Regions from separate parts of the Terrabacter sp. Soil810 genome, predicted to be linked through region 3. Evidence: riboswitches for the same ligand, from Rfam matches in the RefSeq annotation. Region 3 holds a riboswitch; each other region holds the start of a gene.

Region 1 (5,374 bases), on a different contig from region 3:
GGCGCAGTTCCTCGGCGGCTGGCGCCTCTGCGCGGACGTGGGAAGGGCGGCGGGCCCTCTGGCGTTGTCAGGGCTGAGCGCCATCATGTCGCTCGGCGCCTCCGCCGTCGTGCTCGGCGTGGGGGCCGTCGTCGGGGCGGGCTGGCTGCGCATCTGGGTGCCGCGGCACGACCCGACCCGGGGCCCGAGGACCGGCCCCACGACCGGGCCCGCGACAGGACCGGCCACGAGCGGTCCCTGACCGCTCTCCGACTCTGAGAAGGTATGACCGTGACGGACCTGATCGACACCACCGAGATGTACCTGCGCACCATCTTCGAGCTCGAGGAGGAGGGCATCGTTCCCCTCCGCGCGCGCATCGCCGAGCGTCTCGGCCACTCGGGCCCCACCGTGTCGCAGACCGTCGCCCGCATGGAGCGTGACGGTCTCGTCGCCGTCTCGGGCGACCGGCACCTCGAGCTGTCCGACCACGGCCGGCTGCTCGCGACCCGGGTCATGCGCAAGCACCGCCTCGCCGAGCGGCTCCTCGTCGACGTCATCGGCCTCGAGTGGGAGTACGCCCACGACGAGGCGTGCCGGTGGGAGCACGTCATGTCCGAGAAGGTGGAGCGCAAGATCCTCGGGCTCATCGGCGAGGGCCTCGAGTCGCCCTACGGCAACCCGATCCCCGGTCTCGAGGAGCTCGGGGTGCGTCAGGACGAGGACTTCCTGACGGGCCTCAGCACGCTGACCGCCGCCGTCGGCGACGCCCCGGCCGTGGTGACGATCCGCCGCATCGGCGAGCCCGTGCAGGTCGACCCCGAGGCGCTCGCGCTGCTGACGAGCGCCGGTGTCGTGCCCGGGGCGCGTGTCGAGGTCGTCCGTGACGGTGGCCGGGTCCTGGCCGTCCGCGAGGGCAGCGAGCCGTCCACCGGCGTGTCCCTGCCCGACGACGTCGCCGTCCACGTCTTCTGCCAGGCGGCCTGAACACGCCGTGTCCGGCAGGGTTTGCCCCGGTCTGCGGGGTCGTTTTGGCATGCCTTGCCACACCTCGTCCGAGCCCTTCCTGGCGTCGCTGAAATTTCTTTGACTTCCGGGAACTCGAAGGTGACAAGGCCCATGGACTTGGGTACGGTGGGCGAACTTGCTCTCCCCGTCGAGTGAGTGCCCCGGGTCGGACCGCCTAGTCCTGCCATCGACCTGAGGCTCAGTACGAACCGCACGGCAGGAGCGGGGGAACCACTTTCTCCGGGCGTCGAGAGACGCCCTCGGGGTGAAGCCCTCCGTGGACCGAACCTGGTCCGAGCGAAGGCCGGGCAGTACCTCCAGCCCGAACCCGACAGCTCACCTCGTAGGCGTCGAGAGGTCAAACGTGGCTCAGAACGTTCCCGGGCGCCACCGCGCCCCCGGTCGCTTCAACGCGATCTCGGAGCTCAAGACGATCGCCAAGGAGTCGGCCCAGCCCGCCGTGAAGGGTGCCGCCATCGTCGCGGCCTCCGGTGGTCTCGTCGCCTCGTTCGCCGGCACGGCGAACGCCGCTGACGGTACGAGCAGCGCCGCCGCCGGCCCTGCGGCCGTCGGCCCGGCCGTCGGCACCCTCAAGGCCGGCAACGCCCTGTCGGCGATCGGCTACGCCAAGCCCGCCCTCAAGCAGGCCACGGTCAAGCCCGTCGTCATCGAGGACGTCAAGGTCAAGGCGGAGCGTGCCGAGAAGAAGGCCGCCGCGAAGGCTGCCGCCGAGCGGGAGGCCGCACAGGAGCGCGCGTCGCGCTCCGGCTCGACCACGCGCGCTGCCCTCAACGTCGCGCCCAACCCCAGCGCCACCGGCATCGTCGGCATCGCCCAGTCGTTCTTCGGCGTGCCCTACGTCTACGGCGGCACGACGCCCTCCGGCTTCGACTGCTCGGGCTTCACGTCCTACGTCTACCGCCAGGCTGGCATCTCGATCCCGCGCACCGCCTCGGCCCAGGCCGCGGCCTCGACGCCGGTCAGCAACCCGCGCCCCGGCGATCTCGTCTTCTTCGGCTCGCCGATCTACCACGTGGGCATCTACGTCAGCCCAGGCCGCATGATCGACGCCCAGCGTCCCGGCACCGTGATCGGCAACCACTCGATCTGGACCCAGCCGTCGATGTACGGCCGCATCTGAGCGGTCACCTCTCGCGCCTCACGTTGCGCCCCCACCGGATCCGGTGGGGGCGCAACGCTTTTCCGGCCTCGACGGCGTCCGTGGTTGACTGAGTCGATGACCGATCAGCCTGCCGCCGAGTCCACGACCCTCATCGAGCTCGACCTCTGGAGCGACCTGGTCTGCCCCTACTCCTGGGTCGCCAAGCGGCGGGTCGAGGCCGCCGTGGCAGCCTTCGAGCGCCCGCACGACGTCACGGTGCGACTGCGCTCCTTCGAGCTCGACCCGGACGTTCCGGTGGGTGGCGCGGTGCCCGTCAGCGAGCACCTGTCGGTGCGGCACGGCGGCGACGCCGGTGCCGGCCGGCTGATGAACGCCAGGGCGAGCGAGGTGGCCGAGGCCGATGACCTCGTCTTCGACTGGGACCGTGCCGTGCGCGCCAACACCTTCGACGCCCACCGGCTCTGCGCCCTCGCCGGCGAGATGGGTGGCCCCGCGCTACGCTCCGCGGCGGTCGAGCGCTTCCACTCGGCCCACTTCGGCGAGGGCCTCGCCATCGACGACCACGAGGTGCTGCAGCGGCTCGCCGCCGAGTGCGGCCTCGACGAGCGCCGCGTGTCGGCCGTTCTCGCGTCGGACGAGTACGCCGAGCAGGTGCGTGCCGACGAGCAGCAGGCGCGCTCCATGGGCGTCACGTCGACGCCCTTCGTCGTCGCCAACGGCTATGCCGCCGTGACCGGTGCCCACCCGGTCGAGGACTACCTCGCACTCATGCGCGGGGTCGCTACCCAGACCGTCTGACGGGTCCGGGGGACTCGCGGAGGCGGCCGGACGGCATACGCCCCCGGTCAGGAGGGGTGGTCAGCGGCCGGACGGCCGAAGGTCACCGCCTCGTCGACGGCCGGTGGCGCCTCGGCGCGCAGCTGCTGGTCGGGGAGCGGGCCGAGGGCGTCGTTTACCGTCGAGAAGGCACGGCGCAGCGCGACGAAGACGGTGACCGCGAAGATCTGGCGGTCGTCGAAGCCGGCCGCCCGCAACGGCTCGAGGTCGGCCGGCGTGGTGGCGTTGGGGTTGCCTGCGACGGTCCGGGCCCACGCCGCGAGGGCCGCGTCGGCGGCGTCGAGCCCGTCGTCGTCGCCGCGGAGCACGGCCCCGGCGACCTCCTGCCCGGCCGCGGTGGCGAGGCGGCCGCCCCACGCGAGGGCGCAGTACGAGTCGCCGATGGTCGAGGCGGTCGCGGAGATGAGGATGCCGCGCTGACGGAAGGTCAGACCGGCGACGGAGACCATGTCGGCGAGCAGGCGGAACAGCGTGTCGTGGGCGGCGGGGGACTGGGCCCAGACGCGGCTGAGGTTCATGACGTAGCCGTGGTCGGCGACGTCGCTCGCGAAGTAGGCCTCGACGTCCGGCGTCGCGGTCGGCTCGGTCAGGAAGCCGTGGCTCGGGTGGGTGGCCGTCATGTGCTGCTCCCGGGAAGCGGGTCGTGGAACCTCCATCGTCGCACGCGGGGCCGGGCCGGATCAGGCTCGTGGACAAGGGGTCCGGGCTCTGGTGGGTGCTCCCGTCCCCTCCTCGGGAGCACCCACCACGCGGTGGAAGGCGGCCACGTCGCGGCCGTCCGTGATGCGCTCCCGCCATGGCCCCCACTGCTGGCTCGAACGTTCGGCCGAGATGACCGGCGCGGCGCATCACCAAGGAAGACGCCGCGGCGCGCCGAGTGTGTCGCAAACGCACGCAAATCACCCACTCCGGTTCCCACCCTGTACATCCGTGGGCATGTCGCGCCATGATTCGGGACCTCGCACGTCTCCTGGGGGGAGGATGCGTGAGGTGCGTTGCTGACGTGCCGACGGGTCGGGGACGGGACCCGGCGCCCGGTCACGCACCCGATGGAGTGACGGTCGAGGCAGCCGACGAGCGGTCGGCGTACGGGTGGGGGACGAAAGAGCGTGGAGCGGGCGCACGGCGAGCACGACGGGGTGACGGGCGAGCCCCTGGCGGGGACCGGCGAGGGCGGACGCGTCGACGGAGTCGAGAGCGACGCGGCGCTCGTCGACCGCGTGCGCGCGGGCGACGACACCGCCTACTCCGAGCTCTGGTCGCGTCACGAACCGGCGGCCCGACGGCTTGCCGCGCGGGTGGCCGCACCGAGCGACGTCGACGACCTCGTCAGCGAGAGCTTCACCCGCACCCTCGACGCCCTCCGCGGTGGCGGCGGCCCCGACACGGCCTTCCGGCCCTACCTGCTGAGCACGCTGCGCCGGGCCAACATCGACGTCGCGCGGCGCTACACGAACCGGGTCGTGCTCACCGACGACGAGACGACCATCGACACCCGCACCGCCGCCTCGGCGGAGGACGAGGCCGTCGACGCGGAGGAGCGCGACGCCGTGTGGGCCGCCTGGCGCTCGCTGCCCGACGAGTCCCGGTCGCTGCTCTGGCGTCTGGTCGTGCACGAGGAGAAGCCGCACCAGATCGCTCCCGGCCTGGGCACGACCCCCAACGGCGTGGCGAGCCGGAGCAAGCGCGCGCGTGAGCGGCTGCGCCAGACGTTCCTGTCAGAGCTCGTCGCGAACGCGGGTGAGCCGGACTGCCGCGAGGTGCGCCGCCAGCTCGGTGGCTACGTGCGCGACTCCCTGCCCGTCAGGGCCCGCGAGCGCGTCGACGACCACCTCGACCGGTGCGCCCGGTGCCGCGCGGCCGTGCTCGATGTCGTCGACGTCGACGCGGCGATCCGGCTGCGCGTCGCGCCGGTGCTGCTGCCCGGCGCCTTCGCCGCGGCCTCCGGAGTGGGCGCTGCCGGTGCCGTGGGGGCTGCGGGTGGCGCGGTCGCGGGTGCCACGGCCGCGGGCGGTCCAGGCGCCGGAGCAGCGGCTACGGGCGCGGGGGCCACGGTCCCGGTCGCGGTGGGAGTGGCCTCGATCATGGACGGCGTCGACGACCGTGAATGGTTCGCAGCCGATGTGGGCGGTGCCGGTCCCGGCGGCGGTGCGGGCGGTGTGGCCGGTCGGGTGCTCTCGGTGTCGGGTCGCTCGGCGGCCGCGGTGGTCGTCGCGGCTGCGCTCGTCGTTGCGGCAGCCCTCTTCCTGCTCCAGCTCGACCCGACGGGGCGCGTCTCGGCGGACGCCCCAGTGGGCCGCGACTCCTCGAGGGGAGCCGTGGACGGCACCGAGTCGTCCTACCCGGCCGAGACGTCCGCCTCCTCGGTGCCCACGTCGTCCGGGCCTCGACCCGTCATCGGCGTCGCGACGGCGGAGGGCGTCTCCC
Region 2 (5,374 bases), on a different contig from region 3:
GAGTAGCTCGCCGTGAACATGTGGATGGCCGGGTTGGCGCCGCAGACCATCTCGGCGACGGACCAGCGGAGCGAGGCCGGCACGACCATGCCGCCGAGCTCGGCGGGAACGTCGAGGTTGCCCCAGTCACCGTCGACGTAGGCCTTGAACGACTTCTTGAACGACTCGGGCATGGTCACCGACTGGCTCACCGGGTCGTAGACGGGCGGGTTGCGGTCGCTGTCGAGCAGGCTGTCGGCCAGCTCGTGCTCGGCGAGGCGCGAGACCTCCCGGAGGATGTCCTTCGCCGCGTCGACGTCGACGTCGGCGTAGATCCCCGTGCCCAGGACGTCCTGACGGTTGAAGACCTCGAAGAGGTTGAACTCGAGGTCTCGCACATTGCTCTTGTAGTGGCCCATCCGGGGACCCTCCACGTTCTGTCGCTCGTCGTGCGTCCGCACTGTCGTCGGCGGGCGCGCCAAGTTACTGGCCGGTCACTTCCATGATGCTACTGACGGGTAACGATCGCAAGGGGGAGAGGTCACGGTTGCGCCACGGGCCGGGCCGAGGGCGTATGCCGCCGGGCCGGCGCGCACCGCCGGGACCGGGCGACCTGGCATACGGCATCGGACAGCAGAAGGGCCCGGTCGCGATGACCGGGCCCTTCTCATCTGGAGCAGGCGGCACGAATTGCACGTACGTCTTCCTTCTGGAAGAAGGCTGTTCTGCTACTGAACTACGCCTGCGAGGCGACGCCAACCGTAGCAACTCCGGGCCGCCGGAGTCCAAACGGACGCGCCGGGAGCCTCGACCGAGCGCCGAGCGAAGGTCCTCCCAGTGCGGCCCACGGGCTCCGCTCGGTCCGCGCCGTGCCCGGTGGCATGGTGCGCCACACCACCGGGCCGGCGTCGCTCGAGGTCGCGGGCTGAGCCACGTCCAGCGACCGGGCGTCAGCGGACGCTCACGACCCGTCGCGCAGGCGGCGGGCGAAGGCCGACGACCTCGCCCGGAGCTCCTCGATGCGCCGCTCCACGAGCGCGAGCGGGTCGAGGCCGCCCTCCATGCCGTTCGGCAGGCGCCGGACGTGGGTCGAGCAGCTGAAGTCGGCGTGCACGAGGGTCCCGAGGCTGTTGCCCTCGCGCCCGGCGGCGCCCGCCCGGCGTGCCACGAAGAGCGTGACGTCGCTTGTCGCGAAGACGTCCTCGCACCACGCGCACGTCGTGCTGGCCTTGCGGGTCCGCTCGGAGGCCCGCAGGAGCAGGCCGACGGGTTCGTCGTCGACGGGGATGACGGCATACGCCCGCTGCGGGTTGCTGCGGTCGACCCAGCCGAGGTAGTCGAGCGACTCCCAGCGGAGGCCGAGGTCGAGGTCGGCGGGAAGGTTGGCCTGCTTGGCCTCGCGCCGCGACGCGTTGACGAAGGAGGCGCGAATCTCTTTGTCTGTCAGTGGTTTCACGGTCTGTTCCTGTCAGTCGGGCAGGACCGGATGGCCCGGTCAGCCGGGGTGGGGGAGGTGGCGCGGGACCGGGACCGCTGAGCAGGCCATGACGGCCACCCACCTCTCCGCGGGCCTCCCCGCTGACGACTGACGTGCCCCGACGGAGCCGCGTCCATGGTGCGTGGTGGAGGGTGCGCCGGTCCACCCCTTAACGGCACGGGCCGCCGAGGGCGTATGCCGTGGGGTCACGGCGCGCCTCACAGGCGCCCTGAATGCCCCTGATGTCCGCCTGAATACCTTTTGACTTGTCAACTATTGCCATAATCTGACGTTCCATGCACTTTTCGTGACCTGTCTGTCACCGTCGATGGATGCTCATCGCCCGGGGTCCTCCCCGAGCGGCCCACCGGACGCCGAGTCCTGTCCACCGGTGGGGCAGCCACGCAATAACGGACAGGAGTGGGGGACCCACTTTCGGGCCGGTCAGCCGGTCCTTGGGGTGAAGCCGCATCTGCGGCCGGGCATCTTCCGCCCGAACCCGACAGCTCACCTCACAGGCGTGGGAAGGAAGTCCACCATGTCCATTTCTACCCTTGCACGCCGAATTCCCTTGCAGTCCTTGGCGATCACGCCACTACTAGCAGCAGCTCTCCTCGTCGGGACCGGAGGCGCACCGACATCGTCGGTCTCGCCCCACGCGGCAACAGGCTCAGCGCAGGGTCCGGTCACCATCAAGGCCAGGTCGGTCGCCTACGTCTCCGCCTACGCGCGAGCCGTCCGAGGAAGGGCGGCGGTGAAGATCGCCGCCGCACAGCAGGGCGACCCGTACCGGTACGGCGCCGCGGGTCCGTCGGCGTTCGACTGCTCCGGCCTCGTCTACTACACCTATCGCACGCGCCTCGGTGTCGGTGTGCCGCGCACGGCCAGCGCGCAGCGGCTCGCCAGCGTCCGCATCAGCAAGTCGAACCTCCAGCAGGGAGACCTGATCTTCTTCCTGTCCGGAGGACGCGTCTACCACGTCGGGATCTACGCCGGCTACGGCAAGGTCTGGCACTCGCCCAAGCCCGGTCAACGCGTCCAGCTCTCGAGGATCTGGACGACGAGCTGGGTGGCGGGCCGCATGCCCTGACGGCTGCGGTGTCGGCCGTCGCCTGCGGCGTCGGAGTCGATCCAGACCGGGACGGAGCGATACGTCGCGAACTGCGACCTGTATCACTGGTCCGGTCGTGGACCACTTGTCCGTGCGTCGCCTGACGCAAGGAACAGGGAGATCCCATGACCATGTCACTACCCGTCTTCGAGCTGGGTCGACCCGAGCTCGACCCCGGCCGCGTCGCAGCTCTCGCAGCCGACCTCTTCGAGCTCGAGGGTGAGGTCACCGAGGATGGTGAACGACTCTCTGTCTCCGACGAGAACCTGCTCCTCGAGGTGTTCGTCGCCTCGGGGGACCTCTTCGCTGCGGACCGCGCCCAGCTCTGGAACCCCTCACTGCGGCCCTCGCTGCCGAAGCCCGAGGAGGCCTACGACCGGGCCCGCGAGCTGATCCGGCGTCACGACCTGTGGCAGACGCAGGGGGACCTGGTCGAACTCGTCGAGCTCGGCGCCGGGGCCACCCATGTCGCCGCCCGAGGGCGTCGACGCGCTCGGGCGGACCGTCGAAGCCGTCAGCTCGACGTGCAGGCGCGCTTCGTCCTCGGCATCCGCAATCCGGGGGTCGACTCGGAGTCGAAGGTCCTTCCGGTCATCGGAGGTGGCGGGAAGCTCACCTTAACCTTCGGCGACGGCGGCCGGCTCATCGGCGCCAACGGAGGCTTCCGCCCGATCGGGGAGCCGCACGTCGTCGATGCCCTCGACGTGGACGAGGCCTTCGCGCGGCTCGGCGCCGACGGCGACCTCGGCGAGGTCGACCGCCGCGGCGCCTACCTCGCCTACTACATGGCTCCCGGCGATGTCGTCCAGGAGCTGCTCACACCGGTCTGGGTCTTCACGAGCGACTTCGAGGTCGAGCACGCCGGCGGCAAGGGCAGCTCGACCGTGCACGCCCGCCACACCTTCGTCGCGGCGACCGACCACGGACCGGTCTTCCCCGAGGCCGAGGTGCAGCCCGAGCGATCCGACCGCGCGCCCGCAGGACGGGCACCGCGATCCGAGCGTGCTGCGCGCGCGCTCAACCCGAGCGAGGCCGGGACGAGCTGGGTCAAGCAGATCGACCAGAGCCAGCCGCTCAACGGGAGCCCGGCGAACGCCCAGGGCTTCGTCGACGGGCTCTCGGCCGACGGCTGGCAGACGAACTTCAACTGGGGAGACCTCAACGCCTGGGAGTCCGACTGGCACTCCGACGACGACACGTGGGTCGATGCCGCCGACTTCGTCTTCTACACCGGCCACGCCAACCAGAACGGCTGGGTGCTCTGCGTGCCCGGCAAGAAGCAGTCGGTGCTCCTGACACCCAGCGCCGTCGGCGCTGCCCCGGCCTCGCCCGGGGACCTGTACGGCCAGAACGACCTCGAGTGGTTCGCCGTCGCCGCGTGCGGCCCGCTCCAGGACGACGTCATCTCTCCCGGAGGTGGCGACGTGCTGAGCCGCTGGGACGGCGCCTTCGACGGCCTGCACACGATGCTCGGCTACGGCGCCATCACCTTCGACAACACCGACGAGGGCCGCAAGCTCGCCCGCTACACGCGGGACGGGATGAGCGTCATCGACGCCTGGTTCAGGACCGCCAGGGAGGTGCAGCCCGCCACGAACAACCGGGGCGCGCCGGACGGGCCGGACATCTGGGTCGGCGCGATGTGGGTCACCAAGGCCGGCGTCGACCCCTCGAGCGACCACATCTGGGGGCACGGGTCCGTCTCCGCCGACCCGGCAGCCCCCTCCCAGCTCGTCTGCATGTGGACGACCTGCTAGCCGGAGCGCACGCACGAGGGCCCGGACCGGCACACGGTCGGGGCCCTCGCGCTGCTGCATCCTTCGTGGCGTGGAGCGAGCGACGGGAATCGAACCCGCGTATCCAGCTTGGGAAGCTGGCGCTCTACCATTGAGCTACGCTCGCACGGCCGCCCGGAGGTGCCCCGCGAAGGGTCCGCAAGGCGGCACGCGGCGTCAGTGTAGCCGACACCGCGCCAGTGCCAGGAACGCGACCCCAGGGGCCGAAACCGTCATGGATCTCGCCAAGCAGACCGCCTTCGTCGACCACGTCCGCGAGCGCGGCGGAGCGAGTGCCCAGGTGGCCGTCACCCTCGAGCAGTTCTTCGAGGGCAACGACTGCGAGTGGTGCATCGCACCCAACCGTCCCGAGGACATGCCGCTCGACACGGTGCGCCGGGTGCTCTTCGAGCTGCGCGAGCACCCGGAGGTCCACGACGTCCGGGTCGAGCTCGACGTCCTCGAGTTCCAAGACTTCCCCGACGACGAATGGCCCTACGCGAGTGGGGTGGCCGTCGTCACGACCTTGCTGCCGGAGGAGGTCGACGCGATGACGATCGACGCAGACACCGAGTCGAGCGGTGGTCCGGCCGCGAGTGCCGAGTGGCTCGTCGACGGTCCCGTCGTCCCCCAGGGCCACCACTACGTCGGCGTGTGGTGGGACTGATGGCGGCTGCACCCGGTCCCGGCCCCGTCGTCACGGGAGAGCTCGAGCAGGTCACCGACGCCCTCTGCTACCACGGCGAGGGTCCCGTCTGGTCGCCCACGTGGGGCGGCCTGCGCTGGGTCGACCTCCTCGCCGGTGACGTCCTGACCCTGCGTCCCGACGGGTCCGTCGACCGGATGCACGTCGGCGACGTCGCCGCGTTCGTGCGGCCGCGCACCACGGGCGGGTGGGTCGTCGCGACCGAGCGCGGGCTGGCGCGCGCGGACGAGCCGGACGGCATACCCACCCCGTGGTTCGACCTCTGGGACGACCCGTCCGTCCGGATGAACGAGGGTGGCGTCGACGGCGAGGGCCGCCTCTGGGCG
Region 3 (5,374 bases):
TCGCCGCGGTCCGCGCCTCGGGAGCCCGGCGGCGCTGGCGCCACGCGGTCTACGTCTTCGTGGGCGTCGTCGTCATCATCAGCGTCGCGACCCTGTCGTGGCATCGCGCCGACGGGTCGTCCACCGTGCCACCCGAGACGGCGTGGCTGCTCGCGGCCGCCCTGACGCCGGTCCTCATCGCCCGCCGGGTGCTGCAGCACACCGTCGTCACGATCCAGACGATCATGGGCTCGGTCGCGGCCTACCTGCAGCTCGCGGTGGCCTACGCCTTCCTCTTCCAGACCATCGACGCCTACACCGTCACCCCCTTCTTCGGCGAGGACGTGTCGACGACGACGTACATGTACTTCAGCCTCGTCACCATCTCGACGGTCGGCTACGGGGACGTCGCGGCCGTGGCCGACCTCGGCCGGATGGCGGCTGCGAGCGAGGCCGTCATCGGGCAGGTCTACCTCGTCACCTTCGTCGCCCTCATCGTGTCCCGCTTCGCGGCGGGTATGCCACGCGGCTCGGCGGGTGCCCCGGTGGAGCCCCGGTCGGGACCCGTGCCGCGGACGCTGTTCGAGGCGCTGGACGCGTCCCGGTCGAACCAGGCGCCGCCAGACCCCGACCCCGACGAGGACGAGGAGGACGGGGGGCCCGACCGGGCCTGAGCGTCAGCTCGTGGTGCCGAGGTCGATGCTCTCCCCGACCGACCGTGCCGGACGCGGTTCACGCCGCCGACACACGCGCGGCCTAGCATCGCGGCATGTCCGACCCGCGCGAACCGCTCGAACCCTCCGACCCGTTCGAACCGCCTCGGGTGCGCGACGCGACGGCCGACGACGCCGCAGCGTGCGCCGGCATCTACGCGCCCTACGTCACCGGGACGACGGTCACCTTCGAGACCGAGCCGCCCGACGTCGCCGAGATGGTCCGGCGCATCGCCAAGGCCCAGGCGCGTCACGCGTTCCTCGTGCTGGACGACGCGGGCGAGGTCGCCGGCTACGCGTATGGCGGCCCGTTCAAGGAGCGCGCCGCGTACCGGTGGTCGTGCGAGGTGTCGGTCTACCTCGCCGAGGGCCGGCGCGGCCGCGGTGGTGGCCGCCGGCTCTACGAGGCGCTGCTCGAGCGGCTCACCGCCCGCGGCTACCGGATGGCCGCCGCCGGGATGACCCAGCCAAACGAGGCGAGCGGACGGCTGCACCTTTCGATGGGCTTCGAGCCGGTCGGCACCTACCGCGACATCGGCTGGAAGTTCGGCGCCTCGCACGACGTCGCTTGGGTCCAGCGCCCCCTCGGCGACCCGCTCCCGTCAGCGTTCGCGGGCCAGGACCCACCCGAGCCGACCTGACACCGGACCTGATGCCCGTGAACCCCGTCGAGTGAGCGCACTCGACGGGGTTTACGGGGGTGGCGGGACGTCAGGGGAGGGCGGGGTAGTCCGTGTAGCCCTCGGCGCCGCCGCCGTAGAAGGTCTGCGGGTTCGGCTCGTTGAGGGGCGCGCCCTCGCGCCAGCGACGGACGAGGTCCGGGTTGGCGAGGAACTCGCGCCCCACGGCCACGAGGTCGCCGAGGTCGCGCTCGAGGATGTCCTCGACGTCGGCCAGCTCGGTCACCTTGCCGAAGCCCGTGTTGAGGATGACCGGACCGCCGAAGCGCTTGCGCAGGTCGCGGACGATGTCGGACTCCGGGTCGCCGAGGATGCTGAGGTAGGCGAGCCCGAGCGGCGCGATGCCCTCCACGAGCGACTCGTAGGTCGCGGCCGTCTCGGCCTCGTCCTCCTCGAGCACCCCCTGGATGTTGTGCGACGGCGAGATGCGGATGCCGACGCGGTCGGCGCCGATCGCCTCGGCCACCGCCTTCGTGATCTCCACGACGAGGCGGGCGCGGTTCTCGGGCGATCCGCCGTAGCCGTCGGTGCGCTCGTTGCTCGACGGCGCGAGGAACTGGTGCGGCAGGTAGCCGTTCGCGGCGTGCACCTCGACGCCGTCGAGCCCGGCCGCGACGGCCTGGCGCGCAGCGTGGACGAACTCCGCCACGAGCGCGGGGATCTCATCGGTCTCGAGGGCCCGCGGGACGGCATACGCCTGCTGACCCCTGGGGGTCACGACCTCGCCGGGGGCCGCGATGGCGCTCGGCGCCACGCTCTCGAGCCCGCCCTTGTTGTCGGGGTGGGCGACGCGGCCGGCGTGCATGAGCTGGACGACGACGTGGCCACCGCCCGCGTGCACGGCGTCGGCGACGAGGCGCCAGCCGGCGACCTGCTCGTCGGAGTGGATGCCGGGGGTGTCGAGGTAGCCCTGCCCGACGGCGCTCGGCTGGGTGCCCTCGGTGATGATGAGACCGGCGCTCGCGCGCTGGCCGTAGTACTCGGCGTTGAGCTCGGTCGGCGCCTGGCCCTCGCCGGCGCGGTTGCGCGTCAGGGGTGCCATGACGAAGTGCTGGGGAAGGTCCCAGCGGCCGATGCGGATGCTCTCGAAGGCCGTGGACACAGGCCTGCTCCTCACGTTCTCGGGGACTGTGGTCGCGGTCGGCGGCTCCACCGGCGACCGGTGGAGCCTTCAACTACCCAGTCGACAAGGAGCGGGGCCGGTGGATCATTCCCCGGTGTCCAGGGTTGCGCGTGTGGGGGATCCCACGCGGCCGAGGGTTCGCGGGGGTATGCCGAAGGGGAGGATGCGCAGGCATCCTCCCCTTCGTACGCGCTCAGCTCGCGGAGAGCTCCACGGTCGCGACCTGATGGGTCACGGCGCGTAGATGTACCTCATGCCGGGGCCGTCGGTCAGCGTGCGGGTGTTGTAGTTGTACGCACCGGCGAGGGCGTTCATCTCGACGATCGTCACCTCGTTGCCGTTGACCGCGGTCACCCACGCGACGTGGCCGACGCTCGAGGAGCCGTGGACGCCGGGCTCCATGACGAGGATCGAGCGGGTGCGCGGCGTGCCGCTCACGGTGTAGCCGGCGTTGGCGGCACCGGTGTCCCAGACCATCGCGTTGCCGGTCCAGCCGCCGGGGTAGTAGCCCTCGGACTGGTACCACTTGTTGAGGGCGCCCCACGTGCACTGGCCGTCGGTGGCCCAGTTGGACGAGGCGCGCATGCCGGAGGAGGCGCTCGGGACGGAGCCGTTGCTGCTCGACTTCGTCGACGAGGTGCTGTTCGTCAGCGTCGAGCGGGTCAGGTCGCGGGAGGCGCGCTGGGCAGTGGCCTTGCGCTCGGCGGCAGCCTTGGCGGCGGCGCGCTCGGTCTTGACCTGGACGTCCTCGATGACCTGCGGCTTGGGCTTGGCGACGCGCTTGGCGACGGCCTGCTGCGCGGCGGGGGCGTAGCCGATCTTCGACAGCGCGGTCGAGGCGGCGGGAGCGGCGGCCGTGGCGGGGCCGACAGCGGCCGGAGCCGCAGCGTCCACGCCGGCAGCAGCCGCGACGTCGCCCGAGCTGGGCGACAAGGTGTCGGCGCTCGCCGGGTTGGCGAAGGTGGCGACCAGTCCACCGGTGGCGGCGACGACAGCACCCGCCTTCATGGCCGGCTGAGCCGACTCGCGGGCGAGGAGCTTGAGCTCGTTGAGGGGGTTGTGGCGGCCTGGCGCACGGTGGCGACCGCGGATGATCTCAGTGTTCACGCGTCTTACCTCTCCGCGCCTACGAAGTTAGCTGTCGGGTTCGGGCGGAAAGGTGCCCGGGCCACCTGCCTCGCGAACGGGTCGCGTGGCGGGTGAGTCTTCACCCCAAGGACGTCCGAAGTCGTTGCGCCGGACGCCCGGAGAAACGTGTGGTTCCTCCGCTCCTGTCACAAGGTTTGATCTCTCTCGTCAGGCGGTGACAGGACTAGGCGGTCCACCTCACGAGAGCCCGACCAGGTGGCCGGACTCCCGGAAGACTAGACGAGGCAGCTGGCAAATGTCACGCCACGGTAACGGCGACGCGCGGGGTACGCCCTTGAAAGTCCGTTGTGTGCGTCTATACCAACGCTTTACCTTCCGCCGGGTGAGACGTGGATCACACCCGGGGGACGTATCGGACAAGCCCCCCATGGGTACGCCGCGGGGTCCCGACCGGCGGGACCCTCGGTAGCCCCGGCGCGTCAGCCGGCGCGTCAGCCGGCTCTCGACAGGTGGCCGAAGACCACGACGTTGTCGCGGTACTCGTTGCGGCTGTCGGGTCGGGCCCGCCACAGGTGACGAGCCGGATCTCGGCCCTGGTGACGTCGCCCTTGTAGACGAGGTCGGTCGGGAACTGCGTCTTCGTGTAGGCCGCGACCCGGTCGACCGTGAAGGTCAGGTGCGAGCCCTCGCGGCGCGACACCGTGACGACGTCGCCGGCCTTGACCCTGCCGAGCTCGTGGAAGATGCCCGGCACCCCCGAGGGCGTGTCGACGTGCGCCGCGAGGACCGACGGACCGAGCTGTCCCGGCGTGGGGTCGGCGTCGTAGATCCCGACCTCCTGGGCCGTGCCCGGCACCGAGATGGTCCCGTCCCGCTGGACGCGCAGCGGCACGAAGTGCGACGACCGCACCCCGATCGACGGGATCTCGATCGAGGTCGGTTCGGACGCCTCGAGGAAGTCGCCGATGCCGGCGCCCGCAACGGCGGCCCCACCTCCGCCTGCCGGCGTCCCACCCTGACCGGGGGACGCCGACTGGCTCGGGTTGGACGGGCCCTTGGTGGACGGGCTCGCCGTGGCGGTGGGTCCGGCCGAGGAGACTCCGGGGAGACAAACCGTCCATCCATCTCTGCTTCAGACGGGGGGGCGTCGTCGACCGTCTCCGCGTGGGGGTTCGCGGCCCGCTGCCGGTTGGATTGGGGTTCCAGCGACATTTCTCCGGTCGAGGCCCCCGGTGCACGGCCGACGGGTCTTGACTGGGTGGAGCGGGCGCGCACCGCGCCCGCCGCAGAACCGGACGCAAGATGCAGATCCGGAAGCAAGCAGAAGAAGTGCCGAAGCAAGAAGAAAGGCAGGACCGACCGTGCTGACCAGCTCCCACGCCTTCAGCGGCTTCTCCGTCGACGACATCCCCGCGGCCCGGGCGTTCTACGCCGAGACCCTCGGCCTGCGCGTCACCGAGGAGAACGGCATGCTGACGCTCCACCTCGCCGGCGAGGGCGGCGACCGCCCGACGCTCGTCTACCCCAAGCCCAACCACGAGCCGGCGTCGTTCACGATCCTCAACTTCCCGGTCGACGACATCGAAGCAGCGGTCGACGAGCTGACCGCGGGGGGCGTCGTCTTCGAGAAGTATGAGGGCACGCCGATGGAGACCGACGCGAAGGGCATCTTCCGCAAGGGCGGACCGCTCATTGCGTGGTTCACCGACCCGGCAGGCAACGTGCTGTCCGTCATCGAGGCGCCCGGCCCCGGCTGACCCGTCCGGTCCTCAGGCGTCGTGGCCCTCGGA
Region 4 (5,374 bases), on a different contig from region 3:
CAGTTTTGCGGTGCCGTCGTCGTTCTCGAGGGCGAGGAAGCCCGTCTGCTCATGGCGGTCGAAGCCACCGTGACCGATGAAGTGAAAGGCGTGGTAGTCATCGAGCAGGGCTCGGTGAAGCTGGGTGAGGGTCGCATGCTCGAAGACGACGACTTCGAGCTGCCCGCTCTTGACGAGGTCCCCCGTGGTGGCCCGGAGCAGCTGCAGCTCGCGGTCGACCTCGAGCTTGGGCATGTCAGTCGGGCTGGCGCTCATGACGAGCACCCGCAACGGCGGCTGGATGTCGATCACTGGCCGGTCGGCTGAGGCGATGAGACGAACGATCGGCGTGTCCTGCGACAAGGTGAGGAACCGGTCGAGGCGGGTGTCGTAGAGGTACTCCCACGGCACCGTCGCGATCTCGGGCACCTTGTCGAGGCGGAGGCGCAGCCGCAGGTCTTTGTCCTGGGCGGCCGCTGTGGCCAGGCTGTCCCGGAAGGCTCGAGCGACGTCACCCGACAGCAGTGCGTCGGCGAGCCGCCGGCCGTAGTCCTCAATCCCCACATCTCGCCGCGGGGCAGGCGCGAGGCGTCGTGTGGCGACGCGCGGAGGCCCGACCGCCACCTTGAAGTCGAAGAGCTCGTCATCCGTGAACGGCGGCGTGAAGGGGGCGGACACCTGGCCGGCCGGCGAGGACTCAACGCGCGCGGCATACCCCTGGCCCTCAGGCGTGAGAGCGAGGTCGAAATCTAGATACTCACGGCTCATAGGTTTCCTCGAACTGCAGGCAGCGCACCTGCATCAACAGAACGCCGGCCTGGACCCGGTGATACACGTTCGGCGCTGCCCACTTCAGTCCGACGTACCGAGTACTGCAGTTTGACAGGGATCGGTCTGGGCCGCTGCGCTTCGCTGATCGTTGGTGCTGATCATCAGCCGAAGCCGTCCGTTGGCCTTCGCGTCGCTGACGTTGACGTTCTGGCTCCCCACCCTTCGGCCCTGGCCGGAGGCACCGTTCGTCCAATTTCGGTCTAGGGGACGCGGGCCTCGAGCTCGTAGCCCAGTCGCTGACCCTCGCCACGACGTCGCTGCTGCATTGGTCTGCCCGACCACGCGTGGCACGCACGCCACACGCTCGCCCTGGGCGAACTGCTGGAGCTCGACTCCGAGCACCTCCGCGGAGCTCATCTTCTCATTGAGGAACTCGATGACGCACATGCGCAAGGACCTCGCGTCATATAGCCGGCCGTCCGCCGCATCGGCCTCGCCCGGCGATGGCTTGTCCGCCGCACGGAGCCGCGTCGCAAGTCCGGAACGGCGCGCGCCCCGCCGGGCCGTCGTGCGGAAGGGCTGCCAACCGCTCGGGGGGTTGACTGGCGGCGAATAGACACAGCTTTGCGATCGCGCGACTCGGGGCGTGTGGAGGAACCATCCAAGCCGGGTGATCGTGAGCTCGGCATGTTGGGCGGTGAAATCAAGCGTGCTCAAGAACCCGTGGATCCGGAAGAGGTTGGGCTGGTTGTAGCCGCCGATCGGGTTGCGTTCAGTCGTCCTTCTTCAGGCTCGGGTACTTCTTCACCACGGCCGCGCGGACCTTCTCCTGCTCGGCCGCGGTGCCGTGCTGTGCCACCCGAGCCAGCGCATTCCGCGCATGCTCGAGATCGAGGATCGGATACGGATACTTCATCTGCTCGGGCAAGGCGAAGGAAGACTCTTCAGGTTCTTGCGGTTCTTGCCGCTGCTCAGGTCTTTCGTCAGGGAGGTGACCCCTTTGCTCAGCGCGAACGACAGCTGGGTGCTGTGCCTCGTCACCTACCCACCAGTCCGTCCGCACACCGGTTCTTACCGGTCGGTGGCTCGCGCACGCGGGGAGGGGCGGGCCCGTTGAACCACCCGGCATGTCCGAAGAGTCCCCGGCGCGCTGCGAGGCGATGCGGCCCCACTCAGGCGGCGATCAGATGCCTCGAGCACGCTGCCGTGACCCACAAACCCGGCCCTGTCGTGCGATCCATGTGCGATTAGACGCCGAGTTCAGGGACACAAGCATCCACAACTTCCGGGCCCACGGCGGCCCGGCTAGCGACGTTTCCGCAGGTCAAAGTCCCTTTCGGAACCGACGCCACCTTTTGAGATAACAGATGAGAAACAGGTGCGGCTGGGAGGCCAGTTCCCTTATGCACCAATCAAATTCCGAGCTGGCGAGGGGACTCGAACCCCTAACCGCCTGTTTACAAGACAGGTGCGCTACCAGTTGCGCCACGCCAGCACGTCCCGGCGCGAGCGCCGCGGACGGGCGAAAGCGTAGCCGAGCCGGACCGCATACGCCCACACGGCTCGGCCGGGGGAGACGAAAGGACGGCCCCGCGCAAACCCAGGGGTTGGTCGCGCGAGGCCGTCCGGCTCAGTTGTATCAGGAACTCACGGGAGTCGCAGAGTCTGACCCACGAAGATGAGGTTCGGGTTGGTGACCCGGGCCCCGTTCGCCTTCCAGAGGGACTTCCAGCCGCCGGCCACGTGGTAGCGCGCGGCGATCTTGCCGAGGGTGTCACCACTGCGGACGGTGATCTTGGCGCCCTTGGCAGTGTTCTTCTTGGTGGACGTGACGGCATACGTCTTCTTCTTGACGACCTTCTTCGTCGTCACCGGCTTGCGCACGGTCGACCGCGAGACCGGGGTCGACGTGGCGCCGCCGTTGGCGCGCGTCAGGCCCGCGCGCTGCGAGCACACCGGCCAGGCGCCGGGGCCCTGGGAGGCGAGCACACGCTGCGCGACGGCGATCTGCTCGGCCCTGGTGGCGAGGTCCGCGCGCGGTGCGAAGGCCGTGCCGCCGTAGCCGCGCCACGTGCTCTGCACGAACTGGAGTCCGCCGTAGTAGCCGTTGCCGGTGTTGATGTGCCAGTTGCCGCTCGACTCGCACTGGGCGACGCGGTCCCAGACGGAGGCCGCCTTGGCCGACCCGCCCGTGGCGATGCCACCGACGATGGTGGCGGCTCCAGCGATACCGACTCCCGCGATGCGCTGCTTGACCGAGACCTTCTTGGTCGCAGCATGCTTCGACATGTACTGCATGGTGTTTCCTTCCTGACGCGCGCCTGCGGGGTTAGCTGTCGGGTTGGGGCGTCAGGTGCCCTGTCGCGGATGCGACTTCACCCCGAGACCAGATCTCGTCCTCTTGTCATGCGCTTCGACACACATGCACTCACTGGTCACACTGGGTCCCCCGTCCTCGCCCGGCCCACGGCTGTGGGCTGCATCCCTGGCTGGCGAGGCTCGGCGCGCTCAGGGAACGGATTGATGGGTGTCCATGTGAAGTTGTGGGAGCGTTCGTGTGGAGCCGGACGCGACGAAGCGACCCGGGAGCCAAGTGCTGCAGCTCCCGTCCGACCCGAGAGTCGAGGCCGCCGAGCACTGACGGTACGGGACGTTCCAGCCCTGCACAAGGAATGTCGAGACACTTCCGTGATCTTTTCCCAGCCTCTGACAGGGGTTGATGCGCTAGGGACACAGGGCCCGCACAGAGGTCGCATCAGGCACCCACAGACCCCACCGGGCGGGCCTACAGACGCGGCGGTGCGCGGCCGTCAGTGCCCGAACGGGTTGGCCGTGAACGGGTCCCACGTGAGGCTCGTGCCGTGCTGGAGCGCCACGAGAGCGGCCACGACGCCGAAGACGGCGAGCAGCCCGGACACGATCTGCGCGGCGAGGCCGGCCGGCACGAGGCGCCGCGCGATCGAGCGCGACCCCCGCCGCAGCGAGGCACCGCCGGGTCCCCACCACAGCATGAGCAGGCCCAGGACGCCGCCGACGGCGAGCGTGATCGGGGCGCCGGGCCCGAGGTCGCTCCCCTGTGTCCCGGCGAGGAGCAGGGCGGCCGCGAAGATCCCCGCGAGCGCCACGGCGACGGGCAGGAGCAGTCCCACCCCGGTCGCGATGATGCCGACGACGAGGTGCCACGGGCTCGAGACGACGGCGAAGGGCACGTCGCTGCGCCGACGCCCGAAGTCGTAGCGGCGCAGCACGAGCGCCGTGACGGAGCGGTCGGTGGCGCGGGCGAGCGCCGACAGCACCACGAGCACGAGCAGGGCGATGCCCGGCCAGGCCATGAGGGCACCGATCCAGGCGATGCCGACGGCGGCCAGCAGGCCGGTGCGCATCGGCAGGCCGATGCGGGGGTCGCCCTCGCGCGGGGCCGGCTCCGCCTCCTCGTCCCACTCGTCCTCGGGCCAGTAGCCCTGCTGGGCCTGCTCGACGTCCTCGCCCCCGTGCCCGTGGAGGGCGTCGTAGTCCTGCGCTCCGCCCCACTCGTGGTCCGACGCCGGCTCGTCGTCCCAGCCGTGGTCGTATGCCGCCGGGTCGGGTGCGGGCGCCGGGGCGCCGGTCGGGGGCGGGGCCCACCGCACCGGGGTATCGGCCGGGTGCGCAGTCGCCGGCGTCACGGGCGGCATGACGGCGGTGCTGCCGTTCTGGACCACCTGTGTGTCGCCCGGAGTCGCGGCGCGGCCGTCGTCCCAGGGGTTGCCGCTCGGCGTCGGCACGGTCGCCGCACGCCCCGCGGCGTAGAGCTCGAGCGCCGCGATGACCTGGTCGGCGTGGGGCCGCAGCCTCGGGTCGGGTGACAGCGACGCGCGCAGCAGCGGCACGAGCCGAGGGTCGACGCCCTCGAGGTCGACGTCACCGGCGCGGACCCGGGTGAGCACGGCGTCCATGCGGGCGCGGCCGAACGGCGGACGGCCGGACGCGGCATACGTGATCGTGGCGGCCCAGCCCCACCAGTCGGTGGCGTCGGTGATGGCGGCACCCTCGACGAGCTCGGGCGAGAGGTAGCCGGGCGTGCCCATGACGAGCCCGCCGACGGTGTGGCGCACGTCGTCCTGCAGGTGCGCGATGCCGAAGTCGATGAGCACCGGGTCGCCGTCCTCGATGAGGACGTTGCCCGGCTTGATGTCGCGGTGGACGACGCCGCACGCGTGGATCGCGCGGATCGCCTCGGCGATGCCGCGGGCGAGGCGCAGCAGGTCGGCGGGCGCCAGCGGGCCGTGCTCCTCGACGACCTCGTCGAGGGCCGGACCGGGCACGTAGCGCGTCACGATGTAGGGGCGGGGCGCCATGACGTCGGCGTCGATGACGCTCGCGACCCGGGCGTCGCGGATGCGCGAGAGTGTTTCGACCTCACGGGACAGGCGCTGGCGGGCGTCGGCGTCATGGGCCACGTGCGCGCGCAGCACCTTGATCGCCACGGCGCGGCCGCGCGGGTCGAGGGCGAGGTGCACGACGCCCATGCCGCCCTCGCCGATCTCCTCGATGAGGCGGTACGGGCCGATGCGCTGCTGGGACCCGGGACCGCCGGGCTTCGGGACCACGGGCACACCACCGGTGCGCGCGCCGGGCCGCGGGG

The links. Region 3 has a riboswitch for cyclic di-AMP ahead of ASG96_RS18420 (CHAP domain-containing protein). Riboswitches for the same ligand answer to the same signal wherever they lie in the genome.
Region 1: linked by a shared signal. The riboswitch ahead of ASG96_RS03185 (C40 family peptidase) and the one ahead of ASG96_RS18420 (CHAP domain-containing protein) in region 3 are both predicted to bind cyclic di-AMP.
Region 2: linked by a shared signal. The riboswitch ahead of ASG96_RS23930 (C40 family peptidase) and the one ahead of ASG96_RS18420 (CHAP domain-containing protein) in region 3 are both predicted to bind cyclic di-AMP.
Region 4: linked by a shared signal. The riboswitch ahead of ASG96_RS24530 (transglycosylase family protein) and the one ahead of ASG96_RS18420 (CHAP domain-containing protein) in region 3 are both predicted to bind cyclic di-AMP.

The regions. Positions count from the first base shown of each region.
Region 1 is NZ_LMSW01000001.1:706,663-712,036, forward strand. Features, by position in the region: gene ASG96_RS03175 (MFS transporter) at 1-241, shown strand, start outside; gene ASG96_RS03180 (metal-dependent transcriptional regulator) at 271-966, shown strand; cyclic di-AMP (ydaO/yuaA leader) riboswitch at 1,174-1,349, shown strand; gene ASG96_RS03185 (C40 family peptidase) at 1,352-2,128, shown strand; gene ASG96_RS03190 (DsbA family protein) at 2,225-2,908, shown strand; gene ASG96_RS03195 (hypothetical protein) at 2,956-3,567, opposite strand; gene ASG96_RS03200 (sigma-70 family RNA polymerase sigma factor) at 4,057-5,374, shown strand, end outside.
Region 2 is NZ_LMSW01000001.1:174,499-179,872, forward strand. Features, by position in the region: gene ASG96_RS00745 (acyl-CoA dehydrogenase) at 1-398, opposite strand, end outside; tRNA gene ASG96_RS23030 (tRNA-Gly) at 652-725, opposite strand; gene ASG96_RS00750 (FBP domain-containing protein) at 941-1,435, opposite strand; cyclic di-AMP (ydaO/yuaA leader) riboswitch at 1,819-1,992, shown strand; gene ASG96_RS23930 (C40 family peptidase) at 2,211-2,546, shown strand; gene ASG96_RS00760 (DUF6345 domain-containing protein) at 2,693-4,324, shown strand; tRNA gene ASG96_RS00765 (tRNA-Gly) at 4,396-4,469, opposite strand; gene ASG96_RS00770 (hypothetical protein) at 4,578-5,009, shown strand; gene ASG96_RS00775 (SMP-30/gluconolactonase/LRE family protein) at 5,009-5,374, shown strand, end outside.
Region 3 is NZ_LMSW01000014.1:15,763-21,136, reverse strand. Features, by position in the region: gene ASG96_RS18435 (potassium channel family protein) at 1-653, shown strand, start outside; gene ASG96_RS18430 (GNAT family N-acetyltransferase) at 749-1,333, shown strand; gene ASG96_RS18425 (alkene reductase) at 1,404-2,474, opposite strand; gene ASG96_RS18420 (CHAP domain-containing protein) at 2,727-3,602, opposite strand; cyclic di-AMP (ydaO/yuaA leader) riboswitch at 3,607-3,794, opposite strand; gene ASG96_RS18415 (sortase domain-bontaining protein) at 3,979-4,509, opposite strand; gene ASG96_RS18410 (VOC family protein) at 4,946-5,341, shown strand; gene ASG96_RS18405 (iron chaperone) at 5,354-5,374, opposite strand, start outside.
Region 4 is NZ_LMSW01000011.1:111,004-116,377, reverse strand. Features, by position in the region: gene ASG96_RS06425 (CHAT domain-containing protein) at 1-747, opposite strand, end outside; gene ASG96_RS23750 (hypothetical protein) at 1,523-1,678, opposite strand; tRNA gene ASG96_RS06420 (tRNA-Thr) at 2,173-2,245, opposite strand; gene ASG96_RS24530 (transglycosylase family protein) at 2,398-3,039, opposite strand; cyclic di-AMP (ydaO/yuaA leader) riboswitch at 3,052-3,265, opposite strand; gene ASG96_RS06410 (serine/threonine-protein kinase) at 3,561-5,374, opposite strand, start outside.